DNA from 2 places in the Bacillus sp. KNSH39 genome. Region 2 is predicted to be linked to the other one. Evidence: riboswitches for the same ligand, from Rfam matches in the RefSeq annotation. Region 2 holds a riboswitch; the other holds the start of a gene.
What was found. Region 2 has a riboswitch for preQ1 ahead of queC (7-cyano-7-deazaguanine synthase QueC). Riboswitches for the same ligand answer to the same signal wherever they lie in the genome.
Positions count from the first base shown of each region.

Region 1: another riboswitch for preQ1. It lies ahead of ACUL40_RS00185 (QueT transporter family protein); the one in region 2 lies ahead of queC (7-cyano-7-deazaguanine synthase QueC).

Region 1 covers NZ_JBQXYO010000001.1:43,988-51,374, forward strand. Annotated here, with positions in the region: gene ACUL40_RS00160 (cysteine hydrolase family protein) at 1-115, opposite strand, end outside; gene ACUL40_RS00165 (DUF6123 family protein) at 298-558, shown strand; gene ACUL40_RS00170 (DMT family transporter) at 561-1,466, opposite strand; gene ACUL40_RS00175 (reverse transcriptase-like protein) at 1,480-1,866, opposite strand; gene ACUL40_RS00180 (aldose 1-epimerase family protein) at 1,936-2,808, opposite strand; PreQ1 riboswitch class I at 2,941-2,985, shown strand; gene ACUL40_RS00185 (QueT transporter family protein) at 2,992-3,477, shown strand; gene ACUL40_RS00190 (ribonuclease H family protein) at 3,629-4,288, shown strand; gene ACUL40_RS00195 (zinc-finger domain-containing protein) at 4,301-4,477, shown strand; gene ACUL40_RS00200 (DUF2564 family protein) at 4,511-4,759, opposite strand; gene cspB (cold shock-like protein CspB) at 4,879-5,076, opposite strand; gene ACUL40_RS00210 (YqcI/YcgG family protein) at 5,341-6,069, shown strand; gene ACUL40_RS00215 (LysE family transporter) at 6,084-6,827, shown strand; gene ACUL40_RS00220 (hypothetical protein) at 6,847-7,140, shown strand; gene ACUL40_RS00225 (sterol desaturase family protein) at 7,219-7,387, shown strand, end outside.
Region 2 covers NZ_JBQXYO010000001.1:5,220,756-5,228,142, forward strand. Annotated here, with positions in the region: gene ACUL40_RS26780 (DUF3149 domain-containing protein) at 1-226, opposite strand, end outside; gene ACUL40_RS26785 (MarR family winged helix-turn-helix transcriptional regulator) at 422-868, shown strand; gene ACUL40_RS26790 (M3 family oligoendopeptidase) at 1,025-2,719, shown strand; gene ACUL40_RS26795 (DinB family protein) at 2,857-3,390, shown strand; gene ACUL40_RS26800 (DUF6254 family protein) at 3,499-3,615, shown strand; gene kinB (sporulation sensor histidine kinase KinB) at 3,627-4,835, opposite strand; PreQ1 riboswitch class I at 5,042-5,085, shown strand; gene queC (7-cyano-7-deazaguanine synthase QueC) at 5,179-5,841, shown strand; gene queD (6-carboxytetrahydropterin synthase QueD) at 5,841-6,332, shown strand; gene queE (7-carboxy-7-deazaguanine synthase QueE) at 6,325-7,041, shown strand; gene queF (preQ(1) synthase) at 7,060-7,387, shown strand, end outside.

The DNA.
Region 1 (7,387 bases), 5.2 Mb from region 2:
GCAGGGCTATATTTAGTGTAGATAATAGCTCGGTTTTACGAAAAACTTCATTTTCTTGCTCATTTCCATCAATTAATTCTTGCTGAGCGTCAATAATTAATAGTGCTTGTTTCATCGTGTCTCCCCTTTAATATGAAATAAGTTCCACTGTACATATTCCTTCAGATTGTTAGAAAATCCTCCATTGTAAGAGAAGTAGAAGATTGATTTACAAAGTTGTCAAAGAAATTTCATTCTCATAGCGTGTAAAAACATGTATGATAGGAGATGGAGAATTTTTGAGTAGGTGGGAATAACATGCAAACAGTAGAAGATTATCTTTCATTCTTACATACGAAAGGATTTAAATTATCAGAGGAAGCACAAGGGTTTATTATGTTTGGACAAGGATATACTGGTGCGTCTGATGGGATTGTGAACGCAGCAATAGAAGCCACAATTAAACATCAATTGCAGTTTGATGGTAGTTATTTCGTTGCGTTATTAGAACGATTGAAAGAGGAAGAAATTACAGATAAAAAAAGCGCTAAGGCTTTTATGCGGAAGTTACAAGCGTAACTTCACGCAGCCTGCGCTTCTTTTTTTGTTTTGGAAGGTAATTCAACAAAAATCATGCCTAGAAAAATACATAGACATCCGATAATAGCAGAAATAGAAAGTTGTTCATTTGCAACGAGAACGCTTGTTAATGCAGCAAAAACGGGCTCCATTGCGAAAATAATTGCTACTCTCGTTGGAGAAGTGTGTTTTTGTGCCGATGTTTGAATGAAAAAAGCAATAGATGTTGCAAACAGGGCAGTTAGAAAGAGTGCGAATAAAAAGGATTGATTCGTCCATAGTGATACTGAAAATAACTTTTCCCAATCTTCAAACAAGAAAGCGCAAATAGAAGAAAATATACCAACTGCTAATACTTGAGATGTGCTTAATAATAAAGGTGATATTTTTTTAGAAAAGAAGCCGTTAATAAGAATATGGGCAGCGAAAGCGACTGCACAACCAAGAACAAGTATATCTCCTATATTTAATTGGAAAGAATTAGCAGCTGTTAATAAGTACAAACCTGTTGTAGCTACAGCAATACCAAGTACGATGAAAATGGTGGCTTTTTGTTTTAAGAAGATAAATGATAAGATTGGGACCATAACAATGCTTAGCCCAGTTAAGAAACCTGCTTTTGAAGAAGTTGTATAAAGTAAGCCAAATGTTTGTAATAAATAGCCGACAAATAAGAAGAACCCAACCATTAATCCAGCTAAACTACTATGTTTTAATTCTTGTTTTGAAGTTTTCTGTGAGGAAATAATTTGAACGAATAATAAAATAATTCCAGCGAATAAAAAGCGAATACCATTAAACGTAAATGGACCAACGAAAGACATAGCGTTTTGAACGACAACAAACGTAGCTCCCCAAATAAAAGAGACAAATAATAAAGCAAGAGGAGCAATCCACTCTTTTTTCACACTCATACCCCCGTTAATTTTGTAAGATAGCTTTTCTAGCTAATTCATCAGCTACTTTATTTTGACTACTTGGAATCCACTTAATAAAAAAGAGATCGAAGTTTTTTATGTACTGCAGTGCTTCATCTAAAAGAGGTGCAAATATTTTATTTTTTGCGTATTCCTTTTCAACAGCCCGCTCAACAAGCTGCGAATCTGTACGAAAAGAGACAGTGCTATAATTATGCTCGATGCAATATTTTAATGCTAAAAGTAAAGCGCGGTATTCTGCTTCATGATTGGACATTGTTCCAAGTGGTACTGATAATTGTACAGGTGGCTGAACGCCTTTAATAAACACTCCTGCACCAGAAGGACCAGGATTTCCTTTTGATGCACCATCAATATATACTTCAATCAAAATGAGAAACCTCCAAATTATAAGATGATCCCCTACTTAAATATTTTTTTGAAGTAGGGGATAGAGTAGTTATCCGATTGTGATGCTGTAACGACATGTAAATGTTTCATTCGCTTGTAAAGATTGAATTCCCTTTTTGTTCTTGAAATCTTTTGCTGGATTTACTTCATCAGCGATGCCATACCAAGGTTCAATACATAAGAAAGGTGCGTTATCCCCTGGTGTCCATACGCCAACAAATGGGAATCCATCAAATTCTACTTTTACAAATTTATTATGTTTATGAGAACGAATCGAAATTTCATTCGTATTCATATGTTCAAAAATAAGTGCATCATTTTTGAATAAATCATATGTAAGTGGCAATTCAGTCGTATTTTCAGCGATTAATTGCTTTTTGTTTGAAAGATAAGGTCCTTCTAATACGCTTGTTTCTAAGCGTTCCGAACCATTAAACGATAAGTGATAATCTGTAAATGATTCACCGTCCAATAAAGGGAAGTTGAATCCAGGATGTGCTCCGATTGAGAAGAACATCTCTTTTGAAGTAGGATTGTTTACTTCATATGTTATATGAACGCTTTGTCCATTTAGCTCATAAGAAACGAGTAATTCGAATTCGTATGGGTATTTTTTTAATGTTTCTTCATTACTAGTAACGATATAAGTGATTTTTGTTTCGCTTTGTTCTTTCACAGAGAAAGTAAGATCACGAGCGAAACCGTGTTGTGTTAATGAATATGGTTTACCGTCTACGTAGTATGTATTATCTACTAATCGGCCGACAATTGGGAACAAAATTGGTGCACGGCGTCCCCAATAAGTAGAATCACCTTGCCATAAATATTCTGTGTTGTCTTCTTTTAAGCGAACGCTCTGTAATTCTGCACCTTTGTCAGAAATGGAAACGATCACTTTTTCATTTTGAATTGTTGCTGTCATGAAGTGAAACCTCCTAAATCTTTCATATGTTTCATTATACGTTGTCTAAAAGGAAAAAGGTAGTTTATGATAGGAATCTATTGACGAAAGAGGGGCTACCACGTAAAATATAATCTTGTTGCTTAAAAAACGAATAACGTGGTTCGAAACCATCCCACGTAAAAAAACTAAGGAGATTTTGTCATGAATATTAGAACTTTAGTCGGTAATGGTATTTTAGCGGCATTATATATTGCTGTTTCTATGCTTATTCAGCCATTTGGCTTTACGAATGTACAATTTCGTATTTCAGAGATGTTTAATCATCTCGTTGTATTTAACAAGAAAGCAATTTACGGAATTGTATTAGGTGTATTTTTAACGAATCTCTTTTTCTCACCTATGATCGCTTACGATTTAGTGTTTGGAGTAGGGCAATCTATTCTTGCGTTAGTTGCAACGATTATTTCTATGCGATTTATTAAAGGTGTTTGGGCTCGTATGATTTTTAATACAGTTATCTTTACAATTACAATGTTTATGATTGCAATTGAACTTCATCTTGCATTGGGTTTACCATTTATGTTGTCTTGGTTAACTTGTGCAATTGGTGAATTTGTTGTCATGGCGATCGGTATGCCTGTAATGTACTGGATTAATAAGCGAGTACAATTTGAAAGATTTATGTAATAGATGAAAGAGCTATTCCTATAGGGATAGCTCTTTTTGTATGTAATCATATTGAATATAATGCTGTGACTCTAGATAAAATATAATAAAATAAAGTGAGGCTTCAATTAGCCGGATATATATAAGAAGTCTTACATAAGGGGAATGTAGTATGAAATATAAAATTCATTGGTTGTATAAAACGAAGCGTGGATTGCAGACGGAATTAACAACAGAGTATATGAACATAGAAGAAGTACTTCAATTTGCAGAGGATTTTGAGAAAACAGGAAGAGCTAAGGAACTTTTATTTTACGATGAAATGGACGCAGAATGGTCATTAAAAGAGATGAAAAAGTTAAGTAAGCAAGTAGAGGAAGAGCCCCAAGAAATACTCGTTTATTTTGATGGGGGGTATGATGTGCAAACGAAAGAAGCTGGCGTTGGTATATGTGTGTATTATAAAAAAGGAAATACAAACTACCGCATTCGCCGCAATGCATATATAGAAGGTATATATGATAATAATGAAGCGGAATATGCATCATTATTATACGGTATGAATATACTCGAGGAACTAGGGATTAGGTATGAAGCAGTTACACTTCGCGGAGACTCACAAGTGGTACTGCAGCAATTAGCCGGAGAATGGCCTTGTTATGATGAACATTTAAATCATTATTTAGACCAAATTGAGCAAAAGGCGAAGCAAATGAAATTAAAACTTATATGTGAGCCGATATCTAGAAAACAAAATAAAGAAGCACATCAATTAGCTACGCAAGCATTAGAAGGAACAAGTATTGATAGTCATAAAGAAATAACCGAATAGAGAGGTGCAAAGGTGGATAAAAAGCAACTCATTACAGAGGTAAATGACTTATTAGAAACGTATTGTGAAGGATGTTTTTTGCGAGAACATAATCGAAAGACAAATAGTAAGTATTACGCTCATTCATTTTGTATAAGGCAATGTACAGTGGGAGAAACATTGAAAAAGTATGGGGAACAGTTGTCATGAAAAAACATCCAGAGAAAATTCTCTGGATGTTTTTTAGTGTCTTGCTTCGTTTAGTTGATGCTCACATTTATTTAATTTTTTTTCCTCATTCATTAAAAATGGCTCATCTAAATCAGTTGCAACAGATTTCATAATTTCAAGCTGAGAGCGAGCTGCTTCTACAGCAGTAGTAGCATGTTCTAATGTATCTGGATCCATTGAAATTGTTGCTGATCCTACCATTTTTTGTGCTGTTTCTACACGGAATTTCACTTCTTCAAAATCATTTACTTCTGATCCCATTAATAATTCCTCCTTTGTATAGTGCGCATTTCACATAGTTTTTGCTCTGTAAAACGGAAATATACAAAGGAATAACAAAGGAGGTTACCAAGTAAGGTAACCTCCTGTTATATGTTGGATTAAAGTTTTACTACGTTAGCAGCTTGAGGTCCGCGGTTACCTTCAGTAATGTCGAAAGATACTTCTTGACCTTCTTCTAAAGCTTTGTAGCCGTCGCCTTGAATAGCAGAGAAATGTACGAATACATCGTCAGCGCCTTCCATTTCGATAAATCCAAAACCTTTTTCGTTGTTAAACCATTTTACTTTTCCTTGCATGTTACAATTCCTCCTAAAAGCGTTTACTATTTTCATTTAGTGAAATTCATTTTAAAAAAATAATATAAACTAAAAATGCTATATTCTTGAATATTCTGCTAAATGATTAATTTAAATATACACGAATTGGGAGAATTTAGTCAAGTAAGCGATTTTATTTTTTTGTATTTTTAAATAATTTTTCAGTCAAATTTTTAAATAGGTATAGGACAGGCTGAGTATATAATATTCTTAATTGAATGCTATACATAATGAGGTGAAAGAATGAATAAGTCTTACTTATTAGATAATGAAGGAATGAGAACGAGAACCGACATACCGGATTGGGTTGCAAAAGAATTTGAGATTTTTTCAAATGTTGTGTTAGAACCAACTTTTCCATGTTATTTCGGTTTAACAGCTTTGAAAAAGAATGAACTTCGTTATTCATTTCTTTCTCATAATGATTGGAGTCATTTACCACATACAATGTTATCTTTTTTAGAGTTAATGAAAGAGAGGCCGATTGTAAGAAGGGGCTTTTTCCTTTTTGTAGAACCGGAATGTGAAGAACAGCCACTCGAATATTACCGTGATTCCTTTTGGAAAGTGTTACAGTATTTACATGAAAACGATAATCAAGCATGGCCAAAGCAAATTCCTGAAGATCCAGACCATTATTTATGGGAATTTTCATTTGGTGGTGAGCCAATATTCGCATTTGGAAATGCGCCAGCTTATAAACAACGAAAAACTAGACATTTAGGGAATTCTCTCGTTATTGGGTTTCAGCCACGCACTATTTTTGATGGATTAGAGGGAGATCGTCCTAAAGGAGCATATTCAAGACAAATGGTTCGTGAGCGAGTTGAAAAGTGGGATCAATTGCCGAAACATCCTAACATTAGTCATTATGGTGACCCAGAGCATCGTGAATGGAAACAATATTTCATAGGAGACGATGTAGAGCCAATAAAAGGGAAATGTCCTTTTCTTCATAGGATAGAAAAGTAAGAGCCATCACCTAGATGGCTCTTTTGTATATTTTGGATAAAAAAGGGTATTTTATTATGAAAGCTAGTCTATTTTTTCAAATTACATCATTAACTAGTAGTAAAGAGAGTAGAAAGGATAGAGCGATGTTTGGAGCAATTATACAGCAAATCGTATTAGGTATATCATTAGCTGCGCCAGTAGGGCCGATTAATATTGAAATGTTAAAACGAGGAATTGAACGTGGGTTTTGGCACGCTTGGGTTGTTGGAATTGGTGGAATGACTGCAGATGTTTTATTTATGCTTCTCATTTATTTCGGTTTATCTTCTGTGTTTATGTATACATATGTACAAGCCTTCATGTATTGCACGGGTTTTTTCTTGTTATTTTATTTAGGATTTCAAAGTGTAAAACAAGGAATTTTCGACTCGAATATGGAATATAAAAAAGAAGAGGTAGGTGGCCTTAAGCAATCGTTTATGGCAGGATTTTTAATTGCGATATCCAATCCATTAAATCTTGTTTTTTGGTTTGGTATATACGGAAGTACACTTAGCTCATTACTTACGAAGGTAACGAAACAAGAAGCTTTTTTGTACAGTCTTTGCATTATTGTTGGTATTATTTTATGGAATTTAAATATTGCTTTTTCTGTACATTTTGGAAGAACTTTATTAAAACCAAAAGCGCTTGGCTACATAACAGCCGGAGCAGGTATTATTTTAGTAGGTTACTCTATACATTTTGCATACAAAGCTTTACAGTTGTTCACATAAGATTGAAGGGGAGATTTTTATGTATCGAACCACTATTGACGGAAAAGAAATTATAATTACGTTAGCGCCAAAAATCCGAAAAGAAATTACTGATAGAAATCCACTATATGAAGCGGTATTTCATAATGCTGCAAGATTGTTACAAACAAAGCAACCGACGTTTGCAGTAAATCATGAAATATTTGGGCTCATTATTGGAGAAGTGCAAAGAGGAGAAGTAACAGTGTTTGCAGTGGAGCATATTATTCCGAAGCAAAATATATTTGGACCAAACAATTTTTTCTCGACAATAGAACAGCAGGCAAATTTGTAAAGTGAATAGAATAAGAATAGAAAAGAAATAGTCGTAACGATATGTTGCGGCTGTTTTTTGGGAAAAGGGGGAAACAAGATGAAGAAAGTGGGGAAAGAGTTCTTTTTACAACATGATATCGTTATTATGTATAGCATTCTATTTGTTTTCATTATTATTTTAAAAATGCAATTTTTTACGTGGTTTGGCATGTTAGCATGTATGTTTGGGATTGTTTTCTATACACTTAATGAATATATGACACATC
Region 2 (7,387 bases):
CAGTCTCGGTGCCTACAACTTTTGCAAGCATGTCTAAAGCAGAAATTGCTTCACCAAGATGATGATCCAAATAATCTCTATATAAAAAGAGAACTGTATGAGCAGATAATTTGTTTTCCTGTTTCATTTTATATGTATGATACGAATAAAATGTAGCACCAATCCCTATTGTCGGTAGGATAACAAGCAATATATATACAATTATGCTTTGGAATTTGACTTTCAAATGTGGTACTCCTTCTTTTTTTATTATCATTATATATAAACTATGTTAAAATTGTCATGTTTTTATTCAAGAATGATTCTTAATATATTAGGGGAGAGGAAATGGATGAGTGAATGCTCATTCGGAATCCACAGGAAGTATGAACTGGCATTTTCTTTTTATTGCTGAGAATTTAAGTGAAGGGTTGAAAGTTGTATGACATCAAATAATGAACGAGAAGATATTTCTCAATCTTTAAAAGTATTTATTGCATTATCTCGTGTACATCGTTCTGTTATGGATACTACAAATAAATCTATACAAAGTAACGGGTTAAATCCAACTGAATTTGCTGTATTAGAACTGCTATATCATAAAGGCGGTCAACCACTTCAGCAAATTGGTGAGCGTATTTTAATAGCTAGTGGCAGCATTACATATGTTGTAGATAAGCTGGAGAAAAAGGGATTAGTAAAGAGAATTCCATGTCCGAATGACAGACGTGTTATTTACGCGCAATTAACTGAGTCTGGCGAGAACTTTATTGCTTCTATTTTTCCGGGGCATGAGAAAGTTATACATCAGTCTTTTGAAATGTTAACGAAAGATGAAAAAGATGAATTACTTGATTTATTAAAAAAAATTGGGAAGTATGAAAAATAATATGTTCCAAAGGAGCTTTGGATAAATAAATCCAAGGCTTTTTTATTTGTAATGAGCTCAGGGCAATCACTGCCGAAATTTGTTGAAAATTAAGAGGGAATTCAAGAATACGTATTGAATTATAATAAAGGTATGTAATGGAGAGGAGGCTCGTTCATGTCATTTAAAGACTATGAATATAAACGCCCAAATATTGAAGAGTTAAAAGAGAAATTTACTGTTGCTTTAGAGAAGTTTGATAACGCAAAAACTGTAGAAGAACAAAAACAAGTCATTCATTCAATTAATGAGATTCGCAACGATTTTGGTACAATGGGAAACCTTTGTTACATTCGCCATTCTGTTGATACGACGGATACTTTTTATAAGGAGGAGCAGGATTTCTTTGATGAATTCTCTCCAGTTGTACAAGGATATGGTACAAAATATTATAAGGCACTCATTAATTCTCCATTTCGTGAAGAATTAGAGGCGTATTATGGAAAACAATTATTTGCTCTAGCAGAATGTGATTTAAAAACATATTCAGATGAAGTCGTGAAAGATTTACAATTAGAAAATAAATTATCATCGCAATATACACAGTTATTAGCATCTGCAAAAATTGACTTTGCTGGAGAAGAAAGAACGTTATCGCAACTGATTCCGTTTATGCAAGGAAAAGAAAGAAGCGAACGTAAAGCAGCAAGTGAAGCATACTACGGATTTTTAGCTGGAAATGAGGAAGAACTAGATCGTATTTATGATGAGCTTGTTAAAGTGAGAACGAAAATCGCAAAATCTTTAGGTTTCAAAAACTTTGTTGAACTTGGATATGCAAGAATGTACCGTACAGATTATAATGCGGAGATGGTGGCTAATTACCGTCAGCAAGTGCTAGATTATATCGTTCCCGTTACAACGGAATTAAGAAAGCGACAACAAGCACGTATCGGTGTAGAGAAGTTAGCTTATTACGACGAAAACTTTGAGTTTGCTACAGGTAACCCAACTCCAAAAGGAGATGCGGATTGGATTGTTGATCATGGAAAGACAATGTATAAAGAGTTATCGGCTGAAACAGATGAATTTTTCAATTTCATGCTAGATAATGATTTATTAGATTTAGTTGCGAAAAAAGGAAAAGCTGGTGGCGGATATTGTACATATATTGAGAATTATAAAGCGCCATTTATTTTCTCAAACTTCAATGGAACATCTGGTGACATTGATGTATTAACACATGAAGCAGGTCATGCTTTCCAAGTATATGAAAGTCGTAAATTTGAAATTCCAGAATATAATTGGCCAACATATGAGGCGTGTGAAATCCACTCTATGAGTATGGAATTCTTTACATGGCCATGGATGAAGCTATTCTTTGAAGAAGATGCAGATAAATATTACTTCTCTCACTTAAGTTCAGCACTTCTGTTTTTACCTTATGGTGTATCTGTTGATGAATATCAACATTATGTATATGAAAATCCTGAAGCATCACCTGAAGAGCGTAAGACAGCATGGCGTAACATAGAGAAGAAATATTTACCACATCGTGATTATGAGGAGAATGATTATTTAGAGCGCGGTGGTTTTTGGCAACGTCAAGGGCATATTTATAGCTCACCGTTCTATTATATTGATTACACGCTTGCTCAAATTTGTGCGCTACAATTTTGGAAACGTGCAAGAGATAATAGACAAGAGGCGTGGGAAGATTATGTGAATCTGTGCCAACAAGGTGGAAGTAAATCGTTCTTAGAATTAGTAGAGGTTGCAAATTTAACATCACCATTTGCTGAAGGCTGTGTGAAAAGTGTTATTACAGAAATTGAAGCATGGTTACATGCGATTGACGACACAAAATTGTAAAAAACATGCGCTTTTTTTCACATGTTTAACATCGACATAATGGGAAAATGATGAGATAATAAAAGAAAATTCAGAATACTAAAGGGGTGTTTCTAATAAGGAGCACCTCTTTTCACCAACAAAAGGGGGGAACAAGTATGCTTCAATCTAATATGGATGTAAGTTTAGAAAGTTTAGTAAACTCATTACAGGCTACTCGAAGCACGCTATTATCAGAAATTGAAATGTTAAATGACACAGAAGTGAATGTAAAGCCACGCCGTGATAAATGGAGTATTATTCAAATTTTACACCACTTGCATTTAGTTGAACAATCTGTCACGTCTGCCCTTGTATATGCTTTACAAAAAAATGAAAGAAACATGACTCCATTTAAAGACCTCCAGCTTACGCTTGATCGCACACATAAACGAGAAGCTCCTCAGCAAATGCAACCAACAGAAACTTTAATGAAAAAACAGCAAGGAATTCAATTGCTAGAACATTCACGCCAAGAACTATTACACGCGCTTCATAGTGTTATAGATGAAAAAGATCTATTTGAAAATGGATTAAAGCATCCTGTTTTTAATGATCTGAATTTGTATCAATGGGTTCAATTTCTTGATTTGCATGAACAAAGACATCTTACGCAGTTAAAAGAGGCGAAACATGCAATTTTGCAACGCTAAAGTGGAAGAAGTGGGAAACCACTTCTTTTTTGATACGTGCATAGTTTTCTTTCTTATTTTGGAATACTACATGGAGAAATAAGAAAGAAAAGAAGGAGTTGAAAAAACATGTCTAAGAAGAAGCGAGAAGAAGAGCGCGCCTGGAAAGCACGTAAAGAAAATCAACAACCGCACGGAAAAGTGAAAGCTTTTGCTGAATTAGTTGAAGGAACAGAAAAAACGTGATGAGTATTTCATCACGTTTTTTGTATGAGTGGAAAAGTTAATAAAAAGGTTGTACCGATTCCTTTTTCACTTATAATATCAATTTTTCCATTCATAGCTTGAACAACACTGAATACGACCATCATTCCAAGTCCAGTACCTTTTTCTTTCGTTGAATAAAAGGGCGAACCAAGACGTTTTACTTGTTCTGAATCCATACCGACTCCTGTATCTTTTATATATAACTGAATATGCTTATGATCAGGAACTAATGTGAAATAAAGATCACCGCCTTTTGGCATAGCCTCAATGCAATTTTTTAAAATATTTAATAAACATTGATTTAGTTTTTGCTTTTCTCCAGCGATAAAAAAAGAAGTGCTTTGCTTTATATAATGAGTACGTACATTTGTTAAATTAGCAAGCGGTGTAATTAGCGACAATGCATGTAGTAATTCTTCTTCTAACTGTAATATTTGTTCTTTTTCAATGCTTGGTTTAGCAAAGGTTAAATAATCTGTAAGAACATGATTTGCTTGTTCGATGCCATTAATGGCAATGTCGATATATAATTTTCGTTCCTGCTCAGTGCATGTATCTGATTGTAACAGTTGTAAAAAACCTTTCGTTGAAGTTAATGGATTGCGAATTTCATGAGAGATAGACGCTGCCATTTCACCAATTAAATGAAACTTTTCAGCATTTATAAGTTCATTTTGGAGACGAACTTGAGTTTGTAATATGTGTAGTAAATATAAAATTAGAATCGTACCAAGCATTGAACATAATTCATACACAATAATATGCGGTATATAATCAGTCTTATTTGTAACCTTTGAAAGGAAGAAGGGTATCCAACTAAATCCGTATGTGAGACTGTAGATAATAGCAAGTGTTATTTTTATACGATTAGAAGTTCGATTGAAAAATTTATATGTTAATAATAGAACAATAAACAGAAGAACAGAACCGATAAGAGATGGGAAAACACCTACCCCACCTAATAATAAGCGATATATGTTTAATACAACTAAGATAGAACCACCAGCAATAGGCCCTCCCGTTAATGTACCGACAATTAATACAATATGGCGCATATCAAATTGAAAACCATTATTTGTTTTTGCTGCAAATGTAATACAGAGTACGGTAGCGAGGCAACAGAGTACAATGAATATAGCTGAATTTAATTTAGGAGAGCGTTTCCCTTTTTGATTCCAAAATAAATGATATACGAGCATTGTAATCAGGATGAATAATATATTTAAAAAGAGATAAATAATAAAAGATTTCAGTGGGATGCCTCCTCTCTTCTTATATTAAATTAATCATACTATAAAATGAAAGAAATGAAATAATAAATAGCGGAAAAATCAGAAATTTTTACGCTAGTATACAATATGTTACAATAAGCTATGTCAATGAAAGAAGAAATTCCGTGCACCGCGCGGGAGAGGTTCGCGAACTCCCTCTATAAAAAACTATGGAAACAACAATATCCTTAGGTATTGTTTTGTTTTTTTATTGTGACAGTTCAAGAACGTTCTTTCTTCTTATTTATAGTAGAGAAGGAGAATGAGTGAAATGAAAAAAGAAAAAGCAGTTGTTGTTTTTAGTGGAGGACAAGATAGTACGACATGTTTATTTTGGGCAATAGAGCAGTTTGCAGAGGTAGAAGCTGTAACGTTTAATTACAATCAACGTCATAAGCTAGAAATTGATTGTGCAGCGGAAATTGCAAAAGAACTAGGAATAAAGCATACGGTACTAGATATGAGTCTATTAAATCAACTTGCTCCAAATGCGTTAACGAGAACGGATATGGAGATTACACATGAAGAAGGTGAATTGCCATCGACATTTGTAGATGGACGAAATTTACTCTTCTTATCATTTGCTGCTGTATTAGCAAAACAAGTTGGAGCACGTCATATTGTAACGGGTGTATGTGAAACTGATTTCAGTGGTTATCCAGACTGCCGTGACGTGTTTGTGAAATCGTTAAATGTTACTTTAAATTTATCTATGGATTACCCGTTTGTCATTCACACGCCACTTATGTGGATTGATAAGGCTGAAACATGGAAATTATCAGATGAACTTGGAGCATTTGAGTTTGTTCGAGAAAAAACATTAACATGTTATAACGGAATCATTGGTGATGGTTGCGGTGAATGTCCAGCATGTCAACTTCGTAAAGCAGGATTAGATACGTACCTACAAGAACGCGAAGGAGCGAACAACTAATGGATAACTTTTTTGGATTTCGCATCGTAGAGAATTTGCAAAAAATGGACAAGGATATTCAGCGTAAACAACTCAAATACCATAATAAAAGAGTAATGGTCAGCAAGGAATTTACATTTGATGCAGCACACCATTTACACTGTTATGAAGGGAAATGTAAAAACTTACATGGTCACACATATAAAGTTGTATTTGGAATTAGTGGATATGTAAATGAAATAGGTCTTGCAATTGACTTTGGAGATATAAAAGAAATTTGGAAGAATGAAATAGAAATTTATCTAGATCATCGTTATTTAAACGAAACGTTACCTGCAATGAATACGACTGCTGAAAATATGGTCGTTTGGATTTATGAAAAGATGGCAGAAGCACTAACAAAAGAGAATCGAGTGAACGAATATAAAGGAGCTCGCGTTGAATTTGTTCGTTTATTTGAGACGCCGACTAGTTATGCGGAAGTAAGACGGGAGTGGATGCTTGATGAGTAAAATCCCTGTCTTAGAAATATTCGGTCCGACTATTCAAGGTGAAGGAATGGTTGTAGGGCAAAAGACAATGTTTATTCGTACAGCTGGTTGTGATTATAGCTGTGCTTGGTGTGATTCTGCTTTTACGTGGGATGGATCAGCTAAAGATCAAATTAGACAGATGACACCAGAAGATATTTGGGATGAGCTTGTTGCAATTGGAGGAGAAAATTTTTCTCATGTTACGATTTCAGGTGGAAATCCGGCATTATTGAAAAATATTGAGTTTCTTCTTTCTATATTAAAAGAAAATGGAATGCGAACGGCAATTGAAACGCAAGGGAGTAAATGGCAAGATTGGTTACTTCAAATTGATGAGATAACAATTTCTCCAAAACCACCAAGTTCAACGATGAAAACAGATTTTCAGAGGTTAGATGCTATTATTCAGAAACTAGCAGGAAAAGATATTAGTTTAAAAGTAGTAGTATTCGATGATCATGATTTTGAATATGCAGTTAAGATGCACGAACGTTATCCAAAGGTACCATTTTTCTTACAAGTAGGAAACGATGATACAAAAACAGTGGATGATGCGATGCTTATAAAAAAATTATTAGATAAGTATGAATGGCTGATTGATAAAGCTGTAAATTGTAAAGAGATGAATGATGCAAAAGTATTGCCTCAGCTTCATGCGTTAGTATGGGGAAATAAGCGCGGCGTATAACGAGAAGGGATGTTTAAAATGACAGGAAGATTAGATGAAGATTTAAAAGATGTAACATTACTAGGGAATCAAAATACAAAATATTTATTTGAATATAGCCCAGAAATATTAGAGGTATTTGATAATAATCATCCAAACCGTGATTATTTTGTAAAATTCAATTGTCCTGAATTTACAAGTTTATGCCCGAAAACAGGACAACCAGATTTTGCAACAATTTATATTAGCTATATTCCAGAGCAAAAAATGGTAGAGAGTAAATCTTTAAAGTTGTATTTATTTAGTTTCCGCAATCATGGTGATTTCCATGAAGATTGCATGAACGTTATTATGAACGATTTAATTA